DNA from 4 places in the Heyndrickxia sp. FSL W8-0423 genome. Region 4 is predicted to be linked to each of the others. Evidence: riboswitches for the same ligand, from Rfam matches in the RefSeq annotation. Region 4 holds a riboswitch; each other region holds the start of a gene.
The links. A riboswitch is a leader RNA that binds a small molecule or an ion and turns the genes downstream of it on or off. The one in region 4 is predicted to bind S-adenosylmethionine.
Positions count from the first base shown of each region.

Region 1 (7,660 bases), 800 kb from region 4:
ACTTATGTCTTCATCGAGGAAAAGGATTTTCACCGAAAAAAATTGTCAATGATGATATACTCTTTCGCCTTGAACGTTTAGTTGAGGATACGGTTTTATTAACAGAAACTTATAAAAATGTGCAAGAAGATAGAGATGCTCAATATGATTTTTGATAAGTTGTCTAAATGTAACTTAGACCCGGGAGCTTACTTACTTTAATCGTATATTGTAATTCGGGGTATTTAGCGAAAAAATTGATAAATCTTTATATACAGGAATTGGAAAGATTGATCAATGAATGGTCAATCTTTCTAATTATATTCTAGTATTATGATAACTTTCTTTAAAGAAATCGATCGTTCTTTTCCAGCATTTGTATGCATTTTAATGCAATTGCTGTAACCTACATTTCAATTCCAAAATACTGTTGCAATGCTTGTTTTCCCTTTGGTGTAAGGTGAACCGCACGGATCGACTCAGCTTTTATGATCCATTTTTGTGTAAAAAAATGAGTAGCAATCGCGGCACCTAACCAGCCTGACATATGATAGCGTCTTTCACTCCAATCAAGGCATGGTTTAGCAAAAATCCTCCTTTTAATCGTAGCCTCTTCAATATTAATTCTTAATTGAAGAAACCAGTTTTTCCCTTGTTCAGTAACAACAAATGCCTCCTTGTCTAAAATGATGATTTTTTTATCAAGCAAAGATTGAGTCACTTTTACACCAAGTTCTCCAGCTAAATGGTCGTAGCAAGTTCGACCATGACGGACTTGTTTCATTTGACTTGATTGTCGTAATGTGCGAATTTCAGCTTGCGGTGCGATCGTTCCTAATTTTTCAATGACCTCGGCGACTTCCTCATTGGCTAGCCGGTAGTAACGATGTCTTCCGTGCTGCTCCATTACTAGTAGATTTCCTTCAACAAGCTTTGCAAGGTGGGAGCTAATTGTTGAATGGGATACTTTCGCCATATAAGCTAGTTCACTGGCTGGCAGTGCTCTCCCATCCATTAAACGATCTAAAATGATGGCACGCGTTGGTTCGGCTATGAGTTTTGCAATATATGAAATATTCGGATATACATTCATATTTCGATGATACCCTAAATGTTTTTATACTACAATAATCTAGTAAAGAATTTACGGGAGGAATTTGAATGAATTCGATTGAGTTAAGTATTTTAAATTTGCAAGAAACACGTCGTCGTTCCATTAAATTATGGAGGTCATTGCCTGATAGCTGGATTGAATGGCAACCGGATAAAGATGCAATGTCTTTTGGAGAAATGATCCGTCACGTTTGGACATCTAGCTATTATTATCATTTAATGTTAGAGAAAAATGGTTCAATTAAAGAGGAGGCACCAGCTTCATTTGATGAGGAACCGATTATATCAATAGAAAAAGAAATTGAACTATCGAAACCCTACTTTGACAATTTCATTTCATATGTTCAATCTCTTTCAACCGATGAATTAAAAAATAGACTTATCGATCGCAGTGATGTAGGCTATCAGCGATACTTAGGGGACATGCTTCTGCGAATTGCCTATCATGATGGAGTTCATGCCGGACAATTTTTACAATATTTACGTATGATCGGTTTGGAAAGACCGTTAATATGGGATTAGAACTGGGATACAGGACTTTAACCAGTATCACGATCATGAATAATAAAAATATTTCTAACAGCCACATGAATGTAAGTGTTTTCACACAGCCTAAGAGTAAAAAAATAATTGACAATCAGATTGATTGATTATAAAATTCAATTTATTAAGAAATTTAAACCAATTAAATATATTCTTATCAAGAGCGACTGAGGGACCAGGCCCAATGACGTCCAGCAACCCCCTATATGGAACGGTGCTAATTCCTGCAGATACGTATGTATCTGAAAGATAAGATGAGGACCCCTCTTCTTATTGTGATGAGGGGTTTTTTATTTAAATATTTTGGATGAAGAGAAGTACAATAGTCGTCTTCATTCGTTAATCCAAGTAAACCAATATTATAAGTTATATTTGATTAGTTTAGTGGAGGGATAAATGATGAAAAAACAAAACAATGTATTAGATCCAAACATTTTATGGAAGCCAAACGAAAATTGGATTTCACAGTCTAACTTGAAAGGATTTTCAGAGCAGGTTGGATTTCCTCTCTTTCCCTATGAGCGCCTACATCGTTGGTCAATAGCTCATCCGGAAGAGTTCTGGTCTGGCGTTTGGGACTTTGCAAAAATCATCGGAGAAAAGGGGAAGAAGGTATTCATTCCACCCACCGTTGATGGAATATTAGGAGCCCAATGGTTCCCGGGGGCTCAATTGAATTTTGCAGAAAATGTTTTGATGGGAGAGGAAGAAGAAATAGCTGTAATTGTTGCTGGAGAGGATGGTACTACTTCACATTTTTCACTACGAGAATTACGTAGCAAGGTGGCGAAAGCGCAAGAAGGTTTACGGAATTTAGGTGTAAGAAGTGGAGATCGTGTTGCTGGAATTGTGACAAACGAAATCGAATCATTAGTAGCTTTATTGGCAACTGCCTCATTAGGAGCGGTATGGACTTCGTGTTCCCCAGATTTTGGCTCTCAAGGTATTATTGATCGGCTTGGCCAAGTTCAACCAAAGGTATTGATTACAGTGTTGGAGTATCAATATAACGGTAAACATTTTGATATCCGTGATAATATCCGTGCGATTTCCGAGGTCCTTGACGAGGTGTCAGCCATAGTAACGTTAACTGAAGGCGATGATTTTTTAAAGAACCAGTCAAAGCATGTATTAAATTGGAATCAACTGTGTAAAAACGGCCCGTTCATTCCGGAATTTACGAGAGTTCCTTTTAATCATCCTTTATACATACTCTATACGTCGGGAACGACAGGGCTTCCAAAAGCGATTGTCCACTCGGTCGGCGGTACTTTAATTCAACACGTGAAAGAACATCAGTTGCATTGTGATATAAAGCATGGCGATATATTGTTTTGGTATACAAATACCGCATGGATGATGTATCCCTGGTTAATTTCGGGACTTGCGAGCGGCGCCGCAATTCTCCTTTATGACGGATCACCATTACCTAAGGACAATATTGGAGTTTTATGGGAGATTGCTGAAAAAGTTGGCGTCACACATTTTGGTACGAGTCCAAAGTATTTGGAAACTTTACAAAAAGCCAGTTATTCGGTTGGTCAGGAGCATAATTTGTCACAGCTTCGTAGTGTTCTTTCTTGCGGTGCACCACTTTCAGCCGAACAATATGATTGGGTCTATGATTATATTAAAAAAGACATTTTACTAGCATCGATTTCCGGTGGAACCGAAATTATTGGCTGTTTCGTAATGGGCTCTCCCGTACATCCTGTACGTCGAGGAGAGATTACTTGTAAGGCACTGGGGATGGCGGTCGATGTGTTCGATGAAAAGGATGTATCTGTTCTTCATCAAAAAGGTGACTTAGTGTGCACAAAGCCGTTTCCGAGCATGCCACTTACGTTTTGGGGAGAGGACGGTGACGAACGGTATTATTCATCCTATTTTACTAAACGTCCTGGTATTTGGACGCACGGAGATTTAGCAGAACAAACTGATGAACAATCAATCATCATCTACGGGCGCGCCGATACAACTCTTAATCCTGGCGGTGTACGTATAGGTACTGCTGAAATTTACCGTGTTCTGGAGCAAATTCCGGAAATAGAAGATTCATTGGTGTTTGGTTTACCAAATGCGGGAGATGAAGAAATAGTATTGTGCGTGGTTTTGAAGGATAGAGAATTAGATAGTGATTTAGCTGATGTTATTCGTAACAATGTTCGTAAAAAAGCTTCTCCACGGCATGTACCTCGTCGTATTTACAGTGTAAATGAGGTTCCTTATACAATTAACGGTAAGAAAGTGGAAGGCGCTGCACGTTCAACGGTGTTAGGACAGCAGGTGAAAAACAAGGGATCCCTTCATAATCCAAATAGTCTTCTAGAGTATATTTCCTTATTAGAAAGGAGCTTCGTATGATGATCAAGCGACGTGTTCCAAATTGCGCAATCATCGGTATTGCGGAACTTACTCCGGTTCGTTATACAGATGGAGCAACGACTTTAGGATTAATTGCAGAGTCGGTTCGATTAGCGGTCCAAGATGCTGGGCTAGATAAAGAGGGGATTGATGGTCTTTTAGTCGGTCCACAAGTGGGTGAAACTCCACAACATGTACCTGCAACAGTAGCGGAGTATCTTGGTCTTGAACCGAAAGTTTCAAATGTGGTCGATCTTGGAGGAGCAACCGCTGCAGGAATGTTGTGGCGAGCTGCAGCAGCCATTGAAGCTGGGATGTGTGAAACAGTTGTATGTGTACTGGCGAATACGAATGAAAGAAATGGAAATCCACGTTCACCTAATCGAAACCCCATTCGGGAATTCGATGTACCATTCGGAGCATCGGGTGCCAATACTTCATATGCCTTATTGAAACGGCAACACATGGAGGAATATGGATCAACTCAGGAACAATTTGCTCTTATTGCACATTGGGCAAGAAAAAATGCTCAACTCAATCCGAATGCAATTTTCTATGGGAAACCACTTTCCGTCGAGGAAGTTTTAAATTCACCACTGATTATCGATCCGATGCATTTATTTGAAATTGTAATGCCGGTTGGTGGTGGTGCAGCATTCGTTATCACTTCTAAAAATAATCTACCTAGTGGAGACCATCCACCGGTTTTTTTACTTGGTGCAGGGGAAAAAATCACTCACCGGGCTGTCAGTCATGCTCCGGCTTTAGAATCGGCACCATTATCATATGCTATTTCAGCTGCACTTGGTCAAGCAAATGTAAGTGTACAAGATATCGATTTACTTTCTTTATATGATTGCTACACGAGCGTTGTAGGTATCACGATTGAAAATGCTGGTTTGTGCGCACCTGGAAAATTTGGTGATTGGATGAAAGACCATTCATTTGGACACGATGGGGATTGGCCACTCAATACTCATGGAGGTCAACTTGGGGTTGGGCAAGCAGATCTTGCTGGAGGTATGTCCCATATAATCGAAGCTGTGCGTCAGCTAAGGCACGAAGCAACTTCTCGACAAATTCGAAATGCAGAGCTCGCACTCGTTACCGGAAATGGTGCGACGTTAAGTGAAGCTACAGCTTTGGTACTGGGGGTGGAGTCATGAGTGAGAAGTATGAACATCTCGTCGTTCCCGGTCCTACGATAACCACTGTTTCAAAACCATTCTGGGATGCAATAGCGAGACATGAATTTTATTTACAAAAATGTACAGATTGCGATCAATGGATTTTTTACCCACGAACGTTATGTCCATATTGCTGGGGCAATCAATTAGAGTGGAAAAAGGCTTCCGGGAAAGCGCGGTTGAAAACATGGGGTGTTGTACATAGGCCAGGACATCCTGCTTGGCAAGATGTGACTCCTTATATTCTTGGAGTGGTTAAGTTAGAAGAAGGACCAACGATGATGACCCATCTGTTGCTCGACTCAGATCAAGATTTACAAATAGGTTTACCATTACAAGTAAGTTTTACAAAATGTAATCAAGTCTGGATGCCTTTTTTCACTAGGTTGTCAGATAACTAAATTAACTTTTACCTTTATGTAAGTTCAACAAGTTTTTTAAAATAGTTAAATGTAAATAGAGGAGGGGTTTGTTTTGGCTCAAAGTCTATTGATTGAAAAGGAAATAATAGAAAAGGAAAAGGACTTTTCCAAGGAGCATCGAAAAGTTGCTCTCGCTAGTTTTATAGGAACGACGATAGAATGGTATGATTTCTATCTATATGGAACGGCGGCTGCACTTGTTTTTCCAGCATTATTTTTTCCTAATTTTGATCCACTATATGGGACATTAGCTGCATTTGGCTCTTATGCGGCAGGATTCATCGCTCGACCGCTTGGAAGTATGGTATTCGGGCATTATGGAGATAAGCTAGGACGAAAGAAAGTACTAACGATTTCTCTTTTGCTTATGGGAATATCTACATTCTTCATGGGATTACTCCCATCGTACCATTCAGTTGGAGTACTTGCACCACTATTAATTAGTCTCCTACGTGTTATACAGGGATTTGCCATCGGTGGCGAATGGGGATCAGCTGTAGTAATGGCTGTGGAACATGCACCGAAGGGGAAACGGGGACTTTTCGGAAGCTTTCCACAAATGGGAGTTCCTGCAGGGCTCCTTCTATCCACGGGTGTATTTTCATTCGTATCAACAAACATGTCAAATGAAGCCTTCCTCAATTGGGGCTGGAGAATTCCATTTTTATTAAGCATTGTGCTTGTTACGATTGGACTCTATATTCGTTTAAAGGTGAGTGAATCACCAGTATTCCTAGACGTTGCAGAAAAAAAGCAACAAGAGAAACGGCCAGTTATAACTGTTCTACGTAATCAGAAGAAACCATTGTTTTTAACGATTGGAATGAAATTAGTACAAAATGCTGTGTTTTACGTTTATTCCGTATTTATTCTGACTTATCTTGTAAGTACACATGGGATTGATCGCTCGGTTGGACTCAATGCAGTGATGATCTCTTCGGCTATTGGATTTGTTACGATGCCACTATGGTCTTACTTATCCGATAAGATCGGACGAAAGCCAGTATATTTATTTGGAACAGTTGCTTCAACATTATTTGTTTTTCCTTTTTTCTGGTTTATGAATTCGGGCTCCGTTTTTTTGATAACAATTGGAATTATCCTAGGCTTGAATGTTTTACATGATGCTGTTTACGGACCGCAGGCTGTGTATTATTCCGAACTCTTTTCTACAAAGACACGGTTAAGTGGTGCATCAATCGGTTATCAAATTGGAGCGATTCTCGCGGGAGGATTTTCACCGATTATTGCTACTGCTTTGCTAGCAAAATTCGATGGTCAGTACTGGCCGATTGCAATCTATCTAATTGCACTTGGGGTGCTTAGTATTATTGCTACTTTATATGCACGCGAAACGTATCGGAACTCATTGACATGACTTATTAAATTCATTGACATGAATTTTTAGTGATAAAATTTCAAATATAAGGGTGATTCAATTGAAAAAGGCTGTTTTGATAGATGGTGTTCGTACCCCGATTGGTAGGTTCAAAGGGATGTTCCACTCTAAATCAGCGATTGAACTAGGTGTTAATACAGTTTCTGAGTTGATTCGTCGTTATCCTATAGCAGCACAAGCCGACGGTGCTATTTTTGGTCACGTTATTCAAGCCGGACAGGGCCAAAATCCGGCACGTCAAGTTGTGTTTAATGCTGGGATGGATATTAATACACCAGCCATCACATTAAACAATGTTTGCCTTGCTAGTTTAGCAGCTGTAGCTGATGCTGCTCGTCGAATAGAAAGGAGCGAAGGGGATCTATTCGTTGTTGGTGGTTTTGAATCTATGACGAATGCTCCGCATTTTTCTACACTACGCAAAGATGTCAAAATGGGATCAGTAGAATTTAAAGATTCGCTAGACGATGGACTATGGTGTGCACTCTCCAATGAATCGATGGGCGGAATATCTGAAAAGGCGAATCGCCAATTTAATATTAATCGCCAAGAGCAGGACGAATATGCAGAACAATCACAATTAAGGGCCGCCAGAGCTCAGGTCTCCGGGATATTTAAGGAAGAGATTGTGGGGGTCCCCATTTCTGAGCAAC
Region 1 covers NZ_JBBPBE010000001.1:2,803,217-2,810,876, forward strand. The annotation lists partial or broken gene MKY81_RS14190 (NADPH-dependent FMN reductase) at 1-155, shown strand, start outside; gene MKY81_RS14195 (ArsR/SmtB family transcription factor) at 386-1,072, opposite strand; gene MKY81_RS14200 (DinB family protein) at 1,141-1,614, shown strand; SAM riboswitch class I at 1,787-1,891, shown strand; gene MKY81_RS14205 (acetoacetate--CoA ligase) at 2,035-3,999, shown strand; gene MKY81_RS14210 (thiolase family protein) at 3,999-5,165, shown strand; gene MKY81_RS14215 (Zn-ribbon domain-containing OB-fold protein) at 5,162-5,587, shown strand; gene MKY81_RS14220 (MFS transporter) at 5,661-6,986, shown strand; gene MKY81_RS14225 (acetyl-CoA C-acyltransferase) at 7,039-7,660, shown strand, end outside.
Region 1: another riboswitch for S-adenosylmethionine. It lies ahead of MKY81_RS14205 (acetoacetate--CoA ligase); the one in region 4 lies ahead of MKY81_RS10140 (cyclase family protein).

Region 2 (7,660 bases), 640 kb from region 4:
CACGCGCACCAAAAGTACAAGAATTCGTAACGGAATTACGTTCTGTATTGCCGCCTAAAGAGGATGAACGTTTTGAGGCAGAACAAAAAGAAGTGTTCAAGAAAATCACTCAAGCGTTTACCGAAGATGAAAAGTTGTGGAATGAAGTTTATAGCAGCTTGAAAGAAACATTAGCAAAAGCGTAGGAAGAAGGAAAAGACGTGTGATCCGGTTACACGTCTTTTATTATAATAAGGATAGGAATGCGATAGATTTATGAAGTAGAAGGTCAAAAATGTAAAAGGAAAGCGGCTTTATATAAAGATTTATGGAGTAGAAGGCCAAAAATGTAAAAGGAAAGCCGGCTTGTATATAGATTTTCTGTTTAGAAGGTCAAAAATGTAAAAGGAACCCCTGGCTGTATATAAATTTTTGAAGTATATGACCAAGAATCGATAACTTCATTTGACGAAGGGGAAAATTTTTTATATAATTATCTCGAATTCGAGATAATTTCGCATTGACATAAATTACTCTTTTGAAAGGAGATACACATATGAAAAGTGTAGGAATCCATCATATTACTGCGATTGTTGGTGATCCGCAAGAAAACGTCCATTTTTATTCCGATATATTAGGCCTTCGATTAGTAAAGAAAACGGTAAACTTCGATGATCCTGGCACGTATCATTTGTACTTTGGGGACAAAAACGGCACCCCAGGTACAATTATTACCTTTTTTCCTTGGGAAAATGCCTATCCAGGTAAAATTGGAGATGGGCAGGTTGGAGTCACATCCTACGCGGTTCCAACAGGTGCATTACCATTTTGGAAAAGGAGATTAAACGAACACAATATTGAATTTATGACCATTATACGTTTCGATGAAGAATCCATTCTTTTTAAAGATCCACATGGATTACTATTGGAAATCGTGGAAAGAGAAGAAGGCAACACAAGTGAATGGAGTGTTGGTCAAATCCATTCCGAAGTAGCAATCAAAGGTTTTGCCGGCGCAACACTATTTTCAAGCTCACCTAATCAAACAATGAGATTAATAGAAGAAAACCTAGGCTTGCAAAAGGTGGGGGAGGATGAAGAATATATCCGATTTAAATCCGAAGCAGATATTGGCAATATCATTGATGTAAAACGCACTCCTTATGGTAGCAGAGGGAAAATGGGGGTCGGAACGGTACACCATATTGCATGGCGAACGAAAGATGATGAGGAACAAATTCAATGGCAAACGTATTTAAATGAACTAGGATATCAAGTAACACCTGTTCAAGATCGTAATTACTTTAATTCCGTTTATTTTCGCGAAACAGGTGGAATCTTATTCGAGATTGCAACTGATCCACCAGGTTTTATGATTGACGAGCCAGTGGATAATCTAGGTGATAAATTAATGCTTCCTCCAAGATATGAAATGTATAGAGAACGGCTAGAAACGGTATTACCACCGATTACACCAAGTAAAAGGAGTGAATGAAACATGAAACATTATTTTCAAAAGGGAACCAACAGTTCGAAACCTGTATTATTGTTACTACATGGAACAGGTGGAAATGAACATTCATTATTACAGCTTGCCGAAATGATTGACCCAGAAGCACCCGTGTTAAGTGTAAGAGGGAATGTGCTTGAGCATGGAATGCCACGTTTTTTTAAACGATTAAGTGAAGGAGTATTTGATTTAGAGGATTTAGAATTTAGAACAAAGGAACTCTCTAACTTCCTTGATGAAGCGGCAAAGGAACATGACTTTGATCGTAAAAATATTGTTGCGGTTGGCTATTCAAATGGAGCAAATATCGCTGCAAGCTTGCTCTTTTATTTTGAAAAAGCGTTACAAGGTGCGATTCTATTCCATCCAATGGTGCCAAGAAGAGATTTAAACATTCCTTCTTTAAAAAATACACCAATTTTTATTGGGGCAGGCACAAATGATCCGTTAATTCGTACATCTGAAACTGAGGAATTAAAAACAATGCTTGAAGAAAAAGAAGCAAATGTCACCATGTTTTGGGACCACTATGGCCATCAACTAACAGAAGCAGAAGTGATGAACGCCGTGAAATGGTATCGCGAAAATTTCTCATAACAGTAATAGAAGCAGCTTACTTTAGGCTGCTTCTAACTTGTTAAAAATTCTTCTACTAATATCGAGTATACCTTCAAATCGCGGTGTTTCCCTTTTATAAACATCCCTTTTCTAGTCGTTCCTTCGTACGACATTCCGATCTTTTCCATTACTCGCTGTGAACCGATGTTTTCAGTGAAGCATCTTGCCTGAACACGAACTAGTTCCATTTTATTAAATCCAAATGCCAGTAACTCCTTGGCAGCTTCCGTTGTAATTCCTTTTCCCCAGTATTCTTGGTGAAGAACATAGCCGATTTCCGCACTATTGTGTCGGGGCTGCCACCCGATATATTCAATGGTTCCAATTAATTTGCCATTTTCTTTATATTCTATTCCCCATGGTGCGGCCTTTTTGTTTTTGTATTGTCCAAGAACAAAATCAATGAATTCCTTTGTATCTTCTAACGTACGATGCGTATCCCAAGACACGTATTTCGATACTTCATCATTGGACCCATAAGAAAACATATCCTCTACATCTTCTCCGGTTATTTTTCTTAGTATGAGGCGGTCAGTTTCCAAAGTAGGCAGATCGCCATAGATTTTCTCAATATCCATAAAAGCACCCCAATGTTATTTTCTCTATTATATATGAAAATTTGAAAATATAAACCAATTTTAAACAAAACAAAAGCTGCCTTTCTATTGAAAAGCAGCCTGTTTGTACGATTATTAATCTGCGAATATCTCTTTCCATTCGTCTTTCTTCGCAAGTAATTCGCGAGCAAGCTCTTGGGCGCCTTCAAGGCTATGACTTGCAGCCCAGCCACATTGAATTTCATTACAAGCTGGAACTTCTTTTGCCTCTAATACGTCATTTAATGTTTTTTCTAACGCGTCAAGGATCCCATCATAATCATCATGGTTAAGGACGGCAAGGTAAAAGCCTGTTTGACAGCCCATAGGACTTAAATCTACTACATGATCGAGATGATTACGTACATTTTCAGCTAGTAAATGCTCTAGTGAATGAAGCGCAGGCATTTCCATATGCTCTTTATTTGGTTGCTTTAAACGGATATCGTATTTATGGATGACATCTCCATTTTGTCCATGAATCACTCCAGCTAAGCGGACATATGGTGCTTTTACTTTTGTATGATCAAGATTAAAGCTTTCTACATTCATTTTTTGTACCATGATATATTCACTCCTATAATAATTAAGTTAGATTTTGAATTATCTTTATATTATAACACATTATAAAGACTTTTCTTTTAAAGGCGGATTAGTAAGAATAGCCTTTTTTCTTTGAAGTTTTGGATATCCGACTAGTATCGCTATCACCCCGCAAATTCCCATCAAGATTGGATAGAAAGAATAAGGGAGTATGCTCACTGGTGAAATGGAAGCAATACTGGCAGCTGCGAGCAATTGACCTCCGTATGGAACAATTCCTTGCCAGCAACTAGAAAATAGATCGAGAATACTTGCTGATTTTCTTCCGTCAATTTCATATTCATCTGCGATATTTTTCGCTAATGGTCCAGTAATAATAATGGAAATCGTATTATTTGCCGTTGCGATATCCGCAACGCTGACTAAACTGGCTATCCCAAACTCGGCACCTTTTTTTGACCTAATTTTACTAGTGACAAAGTGTAATAGATAATCGATTCCGCCATTATATTTAATAATTTCCACTAAACCACCAATCAAAATTGCCACGATCGCAATGTCTTCCATACTCATGACGCCTTTTGCAACGGTTTGTAGAAATCCTAGAAAGTCATATGATCCATAAGCAATTCCGATGATTCCAGCAAAAATGGTTCCCCCCAGCAGTACAATTAAAACATTGACTCCGAGTAGAGCGGCGACTAAGACAGCTACATAAGGTAAAACTTTTACCAATTCATACGGATGATCGCCGGCAACACTTGCATGATTTCCAAGGGTGATGATTCCAAGAAGGATGGCTGTAACAATGGCACCAGGCAAAACGATAAAGAAATTCACTTTAAATTTATCCTTCATTTGTGTTTCTTGTGTTCGCACAGCAGCAATCGTTGTGTCTGAAATCATTGAAAGATTATCGCCAAACATCGCTCCGCCAACAACGGTGGCCATAGCTAATGCTGTAGGGATATCTGTTTGTGTGGCAATCCCCAACCCAATTGGCGCCAATGCGACAACGGTACCCATAGAAGTTCCCATCGAGGTAGAGATAAAGCAACCGATAATGAAAAGTCCCACCATTAATAAATTTGCAGGAAGCAAGGTTAATCCGAGATTGACCGTTGATTCAACCGCTCCCATTTCCTTGGCAACACCGGCAAAAGCTCCGGCTAAAACAAAGATGACACACATTAAAATAATATTTGAATGTCCAGCCCCTTTACAAAAGATATCAATCTTTTTAGTTAATGATTCCTTCCTGTTCATTAATAATGCGACTGTAGCCGCGATAATGACCGCCACACTTAAAGGCATTTTGGAAAAATCATTTGCAAGAATTCCCGTTCCGATAAAAAGAAGTACAAAAATTAATAATGGTAATAGTGCGAGAAGACTTCCTTTTTTTTCTTGTTGTTTTGTCACATTAATTCCTCCTTAGTTCATTGTCATTCCACCTGTTACGTTAATTCCTTGCCCGGTTATATAGTCGGAAAATGCTGATGCTAAAAAAACAACGACATTCGCAATATCCTGTACAATGACCACTTTTTCAGTTAAATCTAAACAATATATTTATTATTCTTATAAGAATAATTGGATATGATGATGGAATATTCCATGATTTTCTTCATTCCTTAAAAATAAAGGCTGTTTTCGTAAAGTTAGTTTTTTGAGAATGGACCGTTCCTTTCCGCTGCAGAAAAGCAACGACCTTTTAGAAAAGAACAAATAAAAGAGGCCACTCAATTTAAAAGAGGCCTCATCATACAAGAAATCGTCCTCTCTTATCTTTCAAAACAAGTGTTTTGCAGGATTTAGCACCGATTCATGATCATCATGAAAGGTTGCCGAGCTTCATAGGGCCAGTCCCTCCGCTACTCTTTATAAGAGATACAATATGAAATTAACGTTACATCTTATTTATTTAAATTACACAAATGCATGAGAAAAGTCAATTTAATTTTTTATAACAAAAAATTCCAGACATTGGCCGGATATAAAAGGGGGTATTCAATAAAGAAAAAAAGAATGAAACAAATTCCTTGTTTCCTATGTCTATAAATATATAAAGAAATAAAAAATAGATTAATATTAAGTTTTTCTAACATACGATTCAATCATATTGCAGGATTTTTCACTTTTTGCGAGAATGAATAAAAGATATATTTTCTTAATGGCATAATGAAAGAGTGGTAAATGTGGAACAAACAATCGAGGACTATTTAAACTATTTAAAATTAGAAAAAGAAACTCCATCTTTAAATTATTTGCAGCGGTTGATACAACAACATTTATCACGAATTCCTTATGAAACCTTCAGTAAGTTTCATTATTTTCAAGAGCATTCAAACTATGTTCCCCCAATTGAGGTTTTTGTAGAAAACTTAAAGGAAAAAGGTTGGGGAGGAACGTGCTATACATTAAACATGAATTTTTCCCGACTATTATCCCGATTAGGCTTTGCTTGTTCATTAGTAAGGGTAAACCCGGGCCATTTAGCCATTATGGTGACGCTTGATCAAAGGCAATATTATGTGGATGTTGGTTATGGCTCACCAATTATGAAGCCAGTTGAGCTAGAAGCAAAGAGAAAACATATTTTACATGGTTTTGGTGAAGAAATTGCTTTTACCCAAAAAACGATGGATAAATTCGAAATTGATCGCCGTTCGAATGGGAAATCCTTCGTAAAAAAGGAAATTGAGTGGACGCCGTTATCTGAGACAGACATTATAGAAGATATTCAACAATCCTACGTTGATGATGATGCTAATACAACGATGAGAAGAATTTCAGCTGTCCGATTTAATGGGCATGAATGCTATTTTTTAAGAGATCACACGATAAAGGTGATGACCTACCGAAATATCCGAGAAATTCAAATGAAGGATTTTAATAAATGGAAAACGACGGTACAAGAGGTGTACCAGATCGATGAACATTCATTACTTGAATCTGTGCAATTTCTTAAAGAACGCGGAGTGGTATTGTTTGAAAAATAATTAATTTGTAATTTTTGTACTAGCCTTAATGTGAGGACTAGTACTTTTTTTATAGGGGTTTCATTTTTATGCATAAATAAATGCATCATAGTGAATAATATAATGATTATTTTGGATTCATTTATTGGGGGTAGCTTGTTTTGATGAAATGCGACAAAAATTCAATAGTACTAGATTTTTACAATCAAAAGCGGTATGATATTGTCGTTAGAATTAATAAGTTATAATGGTCTGGCTATGGCCAGATTTTCTATGTAGAACGAGTTGAGTAGTATACCTATTTGTTTCAAAAAAGTTGTAATATATACTAAAAAGAGATGAGTTTTTATTTATTTTGTAACAAAAAGAGTAGGATGATGAAAATGAAACGAGCACGAATAATATATAATCCAACCTCTGGGCGTGAAGTGTTTAAGAAACATCTTGCGACAGTTTTGAAAAAATTAGAAGTTGCCGGATATGAAACTTCATGTCATGCGACAACAGGTGCCGGAGATGCGATTGAAGCGGCAAAAGTTGCTGTTAAACGTAAGTATGACATTGTCATTGCGGCCGGGGGGGACGGTACCATTAATGAAGTCGTTAACGGGCTTGCCGAACAGAAATACCGCCCGAAATTAGGTGTCATTCCAGTTGGAACGACAAATGATTTTGCAAGAGCTCTCCATATCCCGCGTGATATTGAAGCAGCAACGGATATAATAGTACAAGGTGACACCATCCCAGTCGATATTGGAAAAATGAACGATAGTTATTTTATTAATATTGCCGGTGGTGGGCGATTAACTGAATTGTCCTATGAAGTCCCAAGTAAATTAAAAACGATGCTTGGTCAGTTGGCCTATTATATGAAGGGTATTGAAATGCTCCCATCGATCCGTGCTACAGAGGTAAGGATTGAATATGATGGAAAATTATTCGAAGGGGAAGCAATGCTTTTCTTAGTAGGATTAACAAACTCTGTCGGTGGGTTTGAAAAGCTTGCACCAGATTCATCAATCAATGATGGACTCTTTTCGTTAATTATTTTAAAGAAAACGAACCTAGCCGAGTTTATTCGAGTCGTTTCTTCTGCAATTACAGGAAACCATGTGAATGATCCGAACATCATATATACTTCTGCGAATCATATTAAAGTCACTTCAACGGAAAAAATGCAAATAAATATCGATGGTGAATTTGGTGGACTAGTCCCCGCTGAATTTGAAAACTTATATCGACATTTAAAAGTATTTGTACCGATTGATCATATCCGTCCTGAAGATAGAGTTTAATAAAATCAAAAGGCCACCGATATTGGTGGCCTTCCACTTTACCCTTGTTTCAATAAGACTTTGCTTGCTTCGAATTCCTTTTCAATTTCCTCATTATGTTTGTAGGTAGCTAAGCTAACAACAATACCAACGATTAAG
Region 2 covers NZ_JBBPBE010000001.1:1,358,919-1,366,578, forward strand. The annotation lists gene MKY81_RS06845 (thioredoxin family protein) at 1-185, shown strand, start outside; gene MKY81_RS06850 (ring-cleaving dioxygenase) at 536-1,474, shown strand; gene MKY81_RS06855 (alpha/beta hydrolase) at 1,478-2,086, shown strand; gene MKY81_RS06860 (GNAT family N-acetyltransferase) at 2,119-2,685, opposite strand; gene MKY81_RS06865 (S-ribosylhomocysteine lyase) at 2,800-3,267, opposite strand; gene MKY81_RS06870 (Na+/H+ antiporter NhaC family protein) at 3,328-4,668, opposite strand; gene MKY81_RS06875 (SDR family oxidoreductase) at 4,681-4,791, opposite strand; SAM riboswitch class I at 5,028-5,136, opposite strand; gene MKY81_RS06880 (arylamine N-acetyltransferase) at 5,445-6,248, shown strand; gene MKY81_RS06885 (diacylglycerol kinase) at 6,611-7,522, shown strand; gene putP (sodium/proline symporter PutP) at 7,561-7,660, opposite strand, start outside.
Region 2: another riboswitch for S-adenosylmethionine. It lies ahead of MKY81_RS06875 (SDR family oxidoreductase); the one in region 4 lies ahead of MKY81_RS10140 (cyclase family protein).

Region 3 (7,660 bases), 1.7 Mb from region 4:
GACGAAAAATGCCGATGTATATAGTAAGGATAATGTAAAGGTGATTTTATGAAATCTATTATAGCAGGTTTTACAGCATTTCTATTTTTTATTATTATTTTTATTTATGGCTATCAAAATTTTGAACATGCCAGTGAAATGGCGGACCGAACAATTGATTTAAACAACCAAAATTCAAAACAATATTCGATTGTGAAAATAAAGGACAAGGTTCTTTTAGATATTCCCGTCACTTCACAATTTCCAGAATTAGCTCGTGGATGCGAAGTAACTAGCTTGTCTATGTTACTAAATTCAGCAGGAATCAAAAGTGATAAAATGACCCTTGCGAAACAAATTAAAAAAGATCCGACACCACGCAAAATAATTAACAACAACATTTATTATGGGCACCCAAACGACGGATTTGTCGGCGATATATATACGTATAGTAAACCGGGACTTGGTGTTTATGTTCAACCAATAATTGAATTAGCGAATAAATATTTGCCTGGTAAAATAGTTAACCTAACGAAAAGCTCATTTGATGAATTAAAAATACCTTTATCAAACGGGCAACCAATCTGGGTAATTATTAATACACAATACAAAAAGCTCCCTGATTCCTATTTTACAACATGGCATACAAAAAAAGGTGCCATCCGCATTACTAGTAAAGAACATTCAGTATTAATTACAGGTTACGATAAAAACTTTATTTATTTCAACGATCCACTGACTGGTAAGAAAAATAAAAAAGCACCCATTAACGACTTTAAAGAAGCCTGGGTGCAGATGGGCAGCCAAGCGATTACATACCACGAATAGGTATGTAAACCGCGGCTGCTATTTTAAATATTAACCCCTTCAGTTTGGAGCTTATATTGTTTTTGGAAATCATATTTTTCTTCTAAGTATACTGCATGCCATATCATAAAGATGAGGACAGTCCATATTTTACGACTATGATCCATTTTCCCTTGGCAATGTTCCTCTAAAAGATTTAAAACATAATGCTTATTAATGATGTGATCGGTGCCACTTTCATGAATAATTTGTTTTGCCCAATCATGCATTTCATCTTTTAGCCAATGACGGATTGGTACCGGGAAGCCAAGTTTCTTTCGAGTTAACACATGATCCGGAACGACGCCTTCAGCCGCTTTTCTTAAGATGTATTTCGTTGTATTATTTGCTGTTTTTAAACTTGTCGGTATTTTGGAAGCAATTTTAAAGACTTCTTTATCTAAAAATGGAACCCTTAATTCTAATGAATGTGCCATCGTCATTTTATCCGCTTTTAATAAAATATCACCGCGCATCCATGTATGAATATCAATGTACTGCATTCGATCAACCGGATCGTAATTTTTCGTTTCAGCATACAGTTGTTTTGTAATGTCTGTATATTCTAATCCTGACCGATATTGTGCTAGCAGATCCTTTTTCTCGGATTCACTGTACATCTTTGCATTTCCAATATATCTTTGTTCCATCGGTGTTACTCCACGCTCAATAAAGCTTTTCCCTTTCACACCTTCAGGTAAAATTTTCGCTAATGCTTTTAATAAAGACTTACCAACGGCAGGAATTTTATTAAATACTTCTAGTGATTGCGGTTCTCTATAAATATTATAACCGCCAAATAATTCATCCGCACCTTCACCAGATAAAACAACTGTTACATGCTTTCTTGCTTCACGTGCCACGAAATACAAAGGAACGCATGCAGGGTCCGCTAACGGATCATCTAAATGCCAAATAATTTTTGGCAATTCCTTCATATATTCATCCGGGGTAATTATATAACTAATATTTTCGACACCAAGTTTATCCGCTGTTTCTTTTGCTACATCAATTTCACTGAAGCCATTGTGTTCAAATCCGACTGAGAATGTTTTGATGTTTGGATGATATTGCTTCGCAATGGACGCAATAATCGAAGAATCAATCCCACCAGATAAGAATGAACCTACTGGTACGTCACTTCTCATATGAACGTTGACAGAATCAAATAAGACGTCTCTAATTTCCTTAATAAATTCATCTTCAGATTTTTGTACAGGCTGGAAGGACGCTTTCCAATAGCGTTTGATCTCCATTGGTTTTCCTAATTTTTTAATAAAATAATGGCCTGGTTCTAGTTTTTTGATTCCTGCTGTCATGGTTTCCGGTTCCGGCACAAATTGAAATGTCATATAATGTTGAGCAGCTTCATAATTTAATTCTTCATGCTCCATTGCGAGCAGAATACTTTTCTTTTCAGAAGCAAAGAATGTACGTCCTTTTTCTTCTTTATAAAAGAATGGCTTAATACCAAATGGATCGCGAGCACCAATCAATGTTTGCTCCTGTTTATCCCAAATAGTAAAAGCAAACATGCCGCGAAGCTTAGAAACTGCGTCTTCTTTATAGTAGCTGTACAGTGCAATGATAACTTCCGTATCAGAAGCCGTTTCAAAAGTTAGCCCCGCTTCAATCAATTCATTTCGTAATTCCACATAGTTATAAATTTCACCATTAAAAATAATCCAATATCGTTCATTTTCATATGTTAGCGGCTGGTGTCCGCTTTCTATATCAATAATACTCAATCTGCGGAAACCAAATTGAATATGCTCATCTTCAAAAAATCCTTCATCATCAGGACCACGATGAGTAATAATATCATTCATGTTTTTAAATAGTTGTCTGTCTGTTTCTCTTAATCCAACCTCGTTGTCATGTATACAACCAACAAATCCACACATTATGTATGTCACCTACTCCATTCCAAATTAACATACTTATTTATTACTATTTTATATTTTATTGAATACGTGATTCCAATGACCTGCCATAATGGGCAAGTATTCAACATTTTTCACACCATACTATACTATCATTTTTTTTTCCTTTTTGCAGTAGACAATATATATAATTTATTGGTAAGAACTGCGAATACTTATTTTTACAAAAGTAAGTGGAGTTACAAATACTGTAACTCCACTTGCAAAAGTATTATTTATTTAAAGTTTCTTTACGTAAGTTTTCGGCTTTATCTGTTCTTTCCCATGGAAGGTCAAGATCATGACGTCCGAAATGACCGTAAGCAGCTGTTTGTTTATAAATTGGGCGACGTAAATCTAACATTTTAATAATTCCTGCCGGGCGTAAATCAAAATGTTTACGTACTGCATCAATTAATACATCTTCAGATGCTTTTCCGGTACCAAATGTATCAATGGAAATAGATACCGGTTGAGCAACCCCAATTGCATAGGCAAGTTGGACTTCACATTTATCAGCTAATCCCGCTGCAACAATGTTTTTAGCTACATATCGTGCCGCATAAGCAGCAGAGCGGTCAACTTTTGTTGGATCTTTTCCGGAGAATGCTCCTCCGCCATGACGCGCATAACCGCCATACGTATCAACAATGATTTTTCGGCCAGTTAGCCCAGCATCACCTTGAGGTCCGCCAATAACGAAACGGCCTGTAGGATTAATAAAGTATTTCGTTTCCTCGTCAATTAACTCACTAGGAACAACTGGATTAATTACGTGTTCTTTAATATTGCGTTGAATTTGTTCCAAGCTAATTTCAGGATGGTGTTGGGTAGAAACGACGATTGTATCAATACGAATTGGTCGATCATTTTCATCATATTCTACTGTTACTTGTGTTTTTGCATCAGGTCGTAAATATGGCAATATTTCTTCCTTACGCACCTCTGCAATCCGACGAGCTAATTTATGTGCTAGAGAAATCGGTAACGGCATAAGTTCTTTCGTTTCATTGCAAGCAAAACCAAACATTAAGCCTTGGTCACCTGCACCGATTGCTTCAATTTCATCATCAGACATTTGACCTTCGCGTGCTTCCAATGCTTTATCGACACCCATAGCAATATCCGCTGATTGTTCATCGATTGATGTTAGGACTGCACATGTTTCTGAATCAAAGCCATATTTTGCACGTGTATATCCGATATCTTTAATTGTTCCACGAACAATTTTTGGAATGTCGACATATGTATTAGTTGTAATTTCTCCAGCTACTAACACAAGACCTGTCGTAACTGAAGTTTCACAAGCTACACGGGCATTCGGATCTTTTTCTAAGATTGCATCTAAAATGGCATCTGAAATTTGGTCACAGATTTTATCTGGATGTCCCTCAGTCACGGATTCAGACGTGAATAAACGACGCTTATTTGACATTTTTATTCCTCCCTCATACAATTACTATCTATTTTTACGCCTCACGGTACTCATTCCCTAATAGTATGAAATAAACCACAGATTTTATCCTAAACATAAAAATCCGGGTTCATAGGTTTCGAAAGTGGGTAATATCAAAAATGAATAAAACCCTTCCCCATCATATGTACTATGTGAGGAAAGGTTCATTACCCATGCCTTTCACTCTTATCGTTCAAGGATTTTACCTTGCCTCAGGTTAGCACCGTGCGTCCTAGCTGTTAGAAGTAAGATGTTAGAATTTTGAGGAGCAAAACCTGCTTCTCTTTCTAACTTCCAAATCACTAACTATAGAATGTCGGTTGCCGGGTTTCATTGGGCCTGTCCCTCCACCAGCTCGGGATAAGAGTATCCGTTCAAGGTAAAATATTACGCAATTTGTTGGATGGTGTCAATAAATAATTTTTCTATTTTAAACTTGTACAATTGACTTCCTTATTATATTGTGGAATTGAAAAAACTTTTAATTTAACAATTTCATATATTTTAAAAAAATGCGCACATATAGTATAGACTATATATATAATTGTGTTATACTAATTAACGAATAAAAGGATACTTAAATTTTTTATAAAGGAAGGTTAGTATAAATGAAATCAGCTACTTTTTCAAATACATTAACAAATGTTTTAGCCGGAAAAAACGTCCTTACTCAATTAGCTGTACCTCAATTAGTGGAAAAGGTATTAGAACGGGGTGAAGGAATCTTAACATCAACAGGTGCGGTCCGTGCTGAAACTGGAAAATATACTGGCCGTTCCCCTAAAGATAAATATATTGTTGAAGAAGCTTCTTCAAAAGATGCAATCGATTGGGGTTCTGTAAATCAACCAATCTCCGAGGAATCATTTAATAAATTATATACAAAGGTGATTAATTACTTACAAGAGCAAGAAGAAGTATTTGTTTTTAAAGGATTTGCGGGTGCTGACAAAAGAAATCAATTACCGATCCAAGTGGTAAATGAATATGCTTGGCATAATCTATTTGCGCAACAATTATTTATTCGACCAACCGAAGAGGAACTAAAAACCCATGAAGCACAATTTACTATTTTATCTGCTCCCAATGTGAAAGCGGATCCATTAACAGATGGGACTAATTCGGAAACGTTTGTCGTTGTTTCGTTTGAACGTCGGATTATTCTTATAGGCGGTACTGAGTATGCCGGTGAAATGAAGAAAAGTATTTTTTCAATCATGAATTATCTTTTACCTCAAAATGATATTCTACCGATGCATTGTTCCGCAAATGTAGGTGCTGAAGGAGATGTCGCTTTATTCTTCGGATTATCCGGAACGGGCAAAACGACGTTATCTGCGGATCCAAATCGCCGCTTAATTGGTGATGATGAACATGGATGGTCATCGAATGGTGTATTTAATATAGAAGGTGGATGCTATGCAAAATGCATCGGTCTTACTCGCGAAAAAGAGCCACAGATCTATGATGCAATTCGATTCGGTGCAGTTTTAGAAAATGTAATGGTCGACGAATTGACTCGTGAACCATTATATGATGATGCGACATTAACTGAAAATACACGTGCTGCATACCAAATCCAAGCAATTGACAATATCGTTGAACCAAGTATTGCTGGACACCCACAAACAATTGTCTTTTTAACAGCAGATGCTTTCGGGGTATTACCTCCAATCAGCAAATTAACAAAAGAGCAAGCAATGTATCATTTCCTAAGTGGGTATACTTCCAAACTAGCGGGAACAGAACGTGGAGTTACTTCTCCAGAAGCCACTTTCTCAACTTGTTTTGGTTCACCATTTTTACCTTTGCCAGCTACAGTATACGCTGAAATGCTAGGGAAAAAGATTGATGAGCATGGGGTTCAAGTCTTCTTAGTCAATACAGGTTGGACTGGCGGAGAATATGGGGTAGGAAGCCGGATGAAATTAAGTTATACAAGAGCAATGGTTCAGGCTGCATTAGAAGGAGAACTTCAATCGGTCGAAACAAAACAGGATGATATTTTCGGATTGCACATTCCATTACATGTACCCGGAGTGCCTGATGAAGTGTTGATTCCTAATAAAACATGGGAAAACCAACAGGCATATGATGAAAAAGCACAAGAGCTTGCCACAAAGTTCAAAGAAAACTTTAAGAAATTCGGTCATCTTTCACAAGAAATTGAAATGCATGGCGGTCCAATTATAAAATAATATAAAGGAAAGGGACTGGAAGAAAATGACTAACATTTTCCTTCCAGTCCCTTTCCTTTATATCGATTATCATTAATTACTTGAATTCAATGAAATTAGTTGGTATGTGATTTTCGTTTTTTCACTTTCCCACTCAAGCTTTCTAATTACCGCAGTTCCTCTTGTTTCACTTTCTTTCGTTTTACGTATATCCATTGGAATATCAATTGGATACAAACGGTATCCTTCCTTTTCCAATATGAATAAGTTTTCTTCTAATCTTTTTTCATTTCCTTTAGTTATGATCATTGTATTTAATTCTAATGGCATCCCCATCGTTACAGCCTCCCCTTTCGAACATAATATTCCTTTTATTTTACCATGTTTATGACCTGTTTTTCATCCAGGAGCATAAATCAGTAACAATTTGACGGTTTATTGCAGGTGGAAAATAATGAGTATAATTTGGAAAATACCATGTCTCAACTTCTTTTTTATAAACTTTTAACCTTTCTTCCAATCTTATTGCATGTTCAATTGAAACATTCCTGTCTTTTACTCCGTGAATAATTAATACTGGTTGATTAAGTCTGTCGATCGAATATAAAGGGGTTCGCTCTTGATAAAGTTCAGGATATTTTTTTGGTGTCCCTCCAATTACTCGTTTCAACATTTTACGTAAATCTTTTCTTTCATAATAAGTAAGGAACATATCGGATACACCTCCCCATGTCACTACCGATTTAGCATCATTTCGATTGATCGCAGTATGAAGAGCCATTATCCCTCCTCTTGAAAATCCAAAAATATGTATTCGATTACTTTTTACTCTTCGGTACTGCTTCAAAAGATCAAAAGCAGTATATGCATCTTTTCGATCTTCTCCCCCAAAATCTTCATTCCCTTCCCCACCGCGATTTCCTCGATAAAAAGGGGCAAATACAATAAATCCCTCCGCTGCAAATTGCCCAATACGAGCAGGTCTTACCATACCGACGTTTTTAATTCCCCCTCTTAAATAGAGAAAACCATCATATTCTTTATCATCTCGTGGTTCAGCTAATAACCCCTTAACCTTCAACCCATCTGATATATAGGTTATCATACACATTCGAACGTTTGGATTCGGAGAAGGAAAAGGCTGCTTCTCAATTACGTATGAACTGATACTAATTTGCATTACATTTTAACCTCCAACCTTTTACTTCTAACCTCTAAAAAATAGGCATTCACACATTTTTATGTTTATCATACGATACTTTATCAGAATTAGTAACAAA
Region 3 covers NZ_JBBPBE010000001.1:3,741,084-3,748,743, forward strand. The annotation lists gene MKY81_RS19130 (C39 family peptidase) at 49-807, shown strand; gene asnB (asparagine synthase (glutamine-hydrolyzing)) at 831-2,729, opposite strand; gene metK (methionine adenosyltransferase) at 2,980-4,182, opposite strand; SAM riboswitch class I at 4,387-4,570, opposite strand; gene pckA (phosphoenolpyruvate carboxykinase (ATP)) at 4,812-6,401, shown strand; gene MKY81_RS19150 (DUF2584 domain-containing protein) at 6,474-6,716, opposite strand; gene MKY81_RS19155 (alpha/beta hydrolase family protein) at 6,766-7,560, opposite strand.
Region 3: another riboswitch for S-adenosylmethionine. It lies ahead of metK (methionine adenosyltransferase); the one in region 4 lies ahead of MKY81_RS10140 (cyclase family protein).

Region 4 (7,660 bases):
TTCGGTCATTACTTTTTCACGTCCTTCTAAATATCGCTATTGCTATATTTATGATGGTATTAAAACCGAAACATTATTCATTACGGATGAGTGAAAAGCATGTCATCCTAGATGGATTGTATATCGAGTTTGATAAATAAGCGGAAAAATTTCTCTTAATTCAGAAATAGCACTGAAAATACCTTAAATAGACAGAAAAATTCCGACTATTCACTCAAAAAACGTGAAATTAAGTCATTTTTCTTTGCTTAATCGGAAAAATTCCGCTTATATACCACGATTTGAGCTCCATTCTGCTGGCTATCCGGAAAATATCCGCTTATTTTGATGATGTTTGGTTGCTCAAAAGGACATCAATAAGTAAAAAAAATCAACAAGTTGACTACAATTTTCTAATTACAGTAGTAATATCCCATAATCGTTGATATATTAGTGGAAAATAAGAGACCAAATCATATTCGATTTGATCTGCTAATTGCTTTATTTAAGTAAGTATTTCCTAACCCCATATTTCTTTAGAAAGATCCACAATATATTTCAACTTCGCCCATTGCTCTTCTTCCGTTAAAATATTCCCATGATGCGTAGAGGCAAAACCGCATTGCGGGCTGATACATAATTGCTCTAATGGTACGTATTTTGTTGCTTCTTTCACGCGTGCTTTGATCGTCTCCTTCTCTTCTAATGTGCCATGCTTCGATGTGAAGACTCCCAGAACGACTTGGGGACCGCCATTTGGAATGTATTCCAAAGGTTCGAAATCTCCCGAACGATCGTCATCATATTCTAAGAAAAATCCGTTGACTTTTTCCTTTGCAAATAAAGTTGGCGCGATTTTTGCATAACTGCCTTCAAAAGCCCATTTCGATCGGTAGTTACCACGGCAAAGATGAGTCGTTACAATTAAATCTTCCGGTTTATCCTCCAGTACGCCATTTGCAACCCGTAAGGCCAATTCGATTAATTCTTCACGGGAATAACCGCTATCATTAAATGGAATTTCCGGTGCATTAAGACCGGCAATGTAGACATCATCTAGCTGAAGATAACGGCATCCGGCATCATAAAAGGCGTTGATTGACTCACGGTATGCTTGAATAATATCATTTGCATATTCTTCAATATCTGCATAAACTTCCAAGTTACGAATACCGGCATTAAATAATTGATTAGGACTCGGGATCGTTTGCTTTGCAATGGCACGGTCACCAACTATTTCTTTAAATTCAATAAAGTCCTTTATATGTGGGTGATGAGGATTAAATGAGATTTTTCCAACTACTCGAACATCGTATCGTTCGGTTTCCTCCCCTTTAAACTTAAAGCCATGCTCTGGGATATAGCCTTCTACACCATTTAAATGCTCTAGAAAATCTGTATGCCAAAATCTTCGGCGGAATTCTCCATCTGTGACAGCTTTCAGTCCGACTTCGATTTGTTTATCAACAACTTTTTTAATCTCGTCTGTTTCAATTTCATGTAGTTCCTGTGCTGTAATATGCCCTTCTTGGAAATCCTTCCTGGCCTTATGAATTCTCGCTGGTCGTAATAAACTTCCCACATGGTCTGCTCTAAATGGAGCTTTAATTAATGTTTTTGTCATTTTATTCTCTCTCCCTTAAGTATTTTTTATCTATCATTATGGCAAAATAGCAAATGAACGGACTGGAAAACCTGTTGCTTTCTCAGGCTTTGGACTAATATTGAAAATAACAGCTCCTTTGGCTGGCAGCTTATCTAGGTTAGTCAACAATTCTACTTGAAATGTATCTTGCTCAAGCACATAGTATTCACCAACGAGGGAAGCATTTTTGCGAAAATCAACAGCAGCATCTGTATCAAATGTTTCATGTCCGACAGCTTTAATTTGTCTTTCTTCAAATAAGAATTTTAAGGCTTCTAGTCCCCAACCCGGTGTGTGACTATTTCCCTCTTCATCTTTATTTTCAAATGCCTCCTTATCAGGCCAACGTTTTCCCCAGTCAGTGCGTAAAGCCACAAATGAACCTGCTTCAATTTTTCCATATTCTTCTTCAAACTTGAGGACATCATCAACGGATAAGATAAAGTCATTATTTTCTTCCGCTTCCTTCGATTTATCAATCACGATAAGAGGCAAAACGAGTTCTTTTAACTCTAGCTCCTCTAGATAACGTTTGTTGCGAACGAAATGTATCGGGGCATCGATATGTGTTCCATACTGACCTGGGAACTGGAAACTTTGTGCAAAAAAGCCGTCATCATGGGTGAAAAGTGTTGTGAACTCCGCATCGTCAAAAGCTGAGAAATGTGGGGAATTCGGGCCAAAAGTATGTGTGAGATCAACCCATTCCTTCTTTTGCAGTACCTCAAATGCCTTCAAAAGCTCATTGTCTGTTTTTACTGTTGACATTAAATCACCTCATATATAAATTTTTAAAATACTAAAAACCCCTCTTCTAGAAAACAGAAGAGGGGTGAATAAACGAATACATTACCTGCTCCTCTTATCTTCTAGCCTTACGCTACTGGAATTGGCACAGTACTTAAAAAAGTCCGCTGCCGAGGCTTCAAAGGGCCAGTCCCTCCACCTCTCTGGATAAGAAAATTCGAAATATTAAGTTATGGGTTTACTATACAGTTTAGAGAGGAATTTGTCAACATGAATGGATAAAATATTTGAGATTGCATACTTAGAAAGATTAACATTTAAATAGAATAAGCTAGCTGGAAACGAGGAAAAACAGCCTTGAACCCCGTATGATTACTGGTTCTATGGCTGTTTTGTTTTGTCGTAGAGTTTTGAATAATGTTTAAGAGGAACTTGATCAACAAAATTAAAGTAAGAAGTACTTCATACAGCGTTTATGAGGTACATGGTTTTCAAAATTAAAACAAGAAGTGCTTCATACAGCGTTTATGAGGTACATGGTTTTCAAAATTAAAAAAGAAGTACTTCATACAGCGTTTTTTGAGGTACATGGTTTTCAAAATTAAAACAAGAAGTGCTTCATACAGCATTTATGAGGTACATGGTTTTCAAAATTAAAACAAGAAGTGCTTCATACAGCATTTATGAGGTACATGGTTTTCAAAATTAAAAGAAAAAAAGGACATTACATATTAGTCATTAAAATATGTAATATCCTCGATAAATGTATTACTTTGTTCCAGTAGAACCATGTCCGCCACGGTTGGCATTTCCAAGCGATTCAACCTCAACTAATTCTACCGTCGGCATTTTTTTCATGATTCGGAACTGACAAATACGGTCGTTCATTTCAATTACGGTATCTCTTAGTGCATATGCGGGGAAAAACCATTGATCTTGATCACCTTTATATGATTCGTCAATGACTCCCATGGAATTCGTTTGGATGATTCCAAAATTCTTGAACGTACTTGAACGAGGGACGACATGTGCTTCGTATCCTTCGGGAAGTTCCATTGCAACGCCAAGCGGAATTAGTTTGAATTCATCTTTTTTTAATTCGATAGTTTTGGCTGCACGTAAATCTAACCAGTCACCTTGGACAATTTTATCGATTCTTATTAATTTTTCATCAAAATATTTAATCTTAATTTGTTGTGTTGACATGTTTTTCTCCTCTACTTCTAAAGAATAGCGATGGGTTGCCCAAAAAGCCCCCATCGCTAAGCTGTTTAATAGTCATAATCTGATTCTTTCATATCCTCAACAACTGACAGTAAATAGCCATTTCCCACTGTTGAGAAGAAATCGTGATTCGTTGTTCCGGTAGATAATCCATTAATAACAATCGGATTCACATCATCTGCTGTATCAGGGAATAGTGGTGCTAAACCAAGATTCATTAATGCTTTATTGGCATTATAACGAAGGAAAACTTTGACATCTTCCGTCCAGCCCACTTCGTCATATAAGGACTCTGTGTACTTCACTTCATTTTCATACAATTTATAAAGCAAAGAGTATGTCCATGATTTCATCGCTTCTTTTTCCGAATCTGTCAATTGCTCGAAACCAATTTTAAACTTATATCCAATATACGCTCCATGTGCCGATTCATCTCTGATAATTAGCTTGATGACTTCTGCTACGTTGATTAATTTTGCTCTACCTAAATAATATAATGGTGTGTAAAATCCGGAATAAAATAAAAATGATTCTAAAAAGACACTGGCTACTTTCTTCTCTAACGGAGTACCGCTCTGATATATTTCATCAATGATACGCGCTTTCGTTTGAAGAAAATCATCTTCTCTCGCCCATCTAAAAATATCTTCAATTTCCTTTTTTGTATTGAGTGTGCTGAAAATCGATGAATAGCTTCGCGCATGCTCGGATTCCATAAATTGAATATTATTAAGTACCGCGATTTCATGCTGTGTTTTTGCATCTTTCCGCAATGCATCAATGCCATTCTCCGATTGGAGTGTATCGAGCATCGTTAGCCCGCCAAATACCTTTTCTACTAAACGTTTCTCAGGATCAGGAAGCTTCGTCCAATCAGATTTATCTTTAGACACAGGCATACGTGTCGAAAGCCAGAATTGTTCTGTTAATTTCTCATACGTCATTTTATCCATAATATCTTCAATATTATTCCAATTTATTGCATCATAATAATTCCATTCCATCTAAAGTCTTTCCCCCCTTAAATACTGCAAGATTCACAATAGTTCGCACCTACTTCAGTTCCATCATCCGTATACGTCCTGATGTAATAAACTGATTTAATGCCTTTTTTCCACGCATAATTTCTCAAGATATTCAAATCTCTTGTTGTTTTCTTCGTAGGATATTCACTGTTATTTTTCCATTCATACATCCCAGCTGGTAATTCAGATCTCATAAACAGCGTCATACTTAAACCTTGATCGACATGTTTTTGTGCTGTTGCATACGTATCAATTATTTTTCGTTGATCGATATCATAGGCAGATTCATAGTAAGGAAGTGTTTCAGTCGTTAAATATGGTGCTGGATAATACACTTTTCCACGCTTTCCTTCGGTACGTTCCTCAATTCGTTGAGTAATTGGATGAATGGAGGCAGTTGCCTCGTTCACATATGAAATCGATCCTGTCGGCGCTGTTGCAAGCCGATAGGCATTATATATTCCATATTCCATAACTGATTCTTTTAATTGTTGCCAGTCCTTATGATGTGGAATAAAAATATCTTTAAATAATTCTTTCACTTTTTCATGTTTAAATTCAAAATCCGGTTCGTTTAAATATTTGTCAAAATATTCACCTGTTGCATATTTCGATTTTTCAAACTCATAGAACGTTTTTCCCGTTTCGATTGAAATTGCATTACTTTCAACGAGCGTCCAATAGTTTAATAGCATAAAATAAATATCCGTAAATTCCAATGCTTCAGGAGATCCATAATAAATTTTATTTTTGGCTAAAAATCCGTGCAAGTTCATAGCTCCCAAGCCAACTGAATGATACATATCATTCCCATTTTTTACAGACGGCACGACATCAATACTCGAATGATCGGTTACGTATGTTAAAGCACGCAGCATCGTGCGTACGGATTTTCCAAAGTCAGGTGAACTCATGAGATTGGTGACATTCGTTGAGCCTAAATTACAGCTGACATCATTCCCTAATTGAGCAAAAGTTTGATCATTATTTATCATGGAATCCTTCTGCACTTGAAAAATTTCCGTACACAGATTAGACATGATGATCGTTCCGTCAATAGGATTGGCGCGATTCACATTATCGATATTAATGATGTATGGATAGCCGCTTTCATTTTGAAGATTGCTTATTTCTGTTTCTAAATCTCTCGCTTTGATTTTTGATTTACGAATATTAGGATTTTCAACCATTTTGTCATATTCTTTCGTAATGTCTATATATGCAAATGGTTTTCCGTAAACTTTTTCAACATCGTGCGGTGAAAATAAATACATATAATCATTGTTTTTAATTAATTCATAGAATTTATCCGGTACGATGAGGCCAAGTGATAAAGTTTTGATCCGCACTTTCTCATCAGCGTTTTCTTTTCGAACAGATAAGAAGTCAACGATGTCAGGGTGGAAGATATTTAAATACACAACACCTGCACCATCTCTCGCTCCGCCTTGATTGGCATAGGAAAAGGCATCTTCAAACATTTTCATCACTGGAACTACTCCATCAGCAAGTCCATATACACCTCTGATTGGATCATTATTCGCACGAAGATTCGATAAACTAATTCCAACGCCTCCGCCTAATTTGGATAATTGCAAAGCAGAGTTGATGCTTCTACCAATCGAATTCATATCATCGGAAACCGTTAAGAGGAAACACGAAACCATTTCCCCCGCTCTTTTTTTACCAATATTTAAAAACGTAGGGGTTGCAGGTTGATAGCGCTGGTTGATTAATTCGTCTGCTAAGTCAAGTGCCAATTGTTCATTCCCATCGGCTAAAGCAAGTGCATTAAAGGCCAAGCGATCTTCATATCTTTCTAAAAATCGATTCCCGTCATCGGTTTTCATTGCATATTGGGAATAAAACTTATAAGCACCCATGAATGAACGGAAACGAAATTTTTTATTATAAATACTTTTAAATACTTTTTTGACAAACTTCCGATCGTATTTATCTAGAAAATCGGATTTAATATAATCATTTTCAATTAAATAATCCAACTTTTCGTCCAATGAATGGAAGAATACTGTATTCGGATTAACATATTCTAAAAAGTATGCTTTAACAGCTGCCTTATCTTTATCTAATTGGATTTTTCCATCTTTAGGCAAATTTAATAGATTGTTAAGCGTAAAATACGTATCCTCTTTGACCTTTTTACTTAATTCCGGTGCTAGCAAGTCGCTTCACTTCCTTCTTAAAATAAATAACATCTTCATCTGTTCCGCTAAATTCAAATGTAAAGAGTAATGGTTTATCATATTTTTGGGCTAAATCCCGTGCGTTAAAGCAATAATTATGATCAAAATTCAAATTACCGCTGCCAACAAAGCCAACTAAATAGTCGAGGTTATTTTTATAGTTAAGAAATGAACTAACGATATCTGTAATTTCATCATCATAGGATGGGGCAATTAAAACAAATGATTCATGAACCTCAAAAAGAGGATCCGAGTAGTTGATTTCAACAGATTCCAGCCCGGTCCTCTTTACAAAGCTCCTAACATTCCCAGTTAAGGAAAGATAAGCAATTAACATTTAACAGCTATTGCTTTCAATTTATCCGGCTGAAAACCGGTAAATGGTTCTTGCCCCTCTACTATCACTACTGGCATCTGACGTAAATTTAATGTATTTACAACGTAATCAAAAGCATTTTCATCTTCTTCTACATTGAATGTTTCAAACTCAATTCCTTCCCCATTTAAGACAACCTTTGTCATATCACATTGAGGACAACCATTTTTCGTATACACTGTTACTTTCGACATTTTATTACCGCCTATCTACATTTTTTTCGTCTATTAATATCTGATTATAGCAAGTTATGACGAGAATTTCATCCCATGAAGCTGCTAATTATTTTTTTGCAGAAATAGAAAGAAATACACTTGACAAGGGATTTTTAAGAGGAAATAAAACAAAAGTGGAATACTGCTAGTGCTAGAGGGGGATGGGGGAAATCTTTAATAACTTTTTTGTCACTCTCAACTCCAAAACTTTCGTTAAGAAAAAAATATTTTGAGAAAATTATTTT
Region 4 covers NZ_JBBPBE010000001.1:2,000,105-2,007,764, reverse strand. The annotation lists gene MKY81_RS10150 (DUF3231 family protein) at 1-9, opposite strand, end outside; gene MKY81_RS10145 (5-methyltetrahydropteroyltriglutamate--homocysteine S-methyltransferase) at 500-1,603, opposite strand; gene MKY81_RS10140 (cyclase family protein) at 1,640-2,392, opposite strand; SAM riboswitch class I at 2,484-2,585, opposite strand; gene MKY81_RS10135 (dUTP diphosphatase) at 3,140-3,577, opposite strand; gene nrdF (class 1b ribonucleoside-diphosphate reductase subunit beta) at 3,643-4,599, opposite strand; gene nrdE (class 1b ribonucleoside-diphosphate reductase subunit alpha) at 4,617-6,803, opposite strand; gene nrdI (class Ib ribonucleoside-diphosphate reductase assembly flavoprotein NrdI) at 6,781-7,161, opposite strand; gene MKY81_RS10115 (glutaredoxin domain-containing protein) at 7,155-7,394, opposite strand.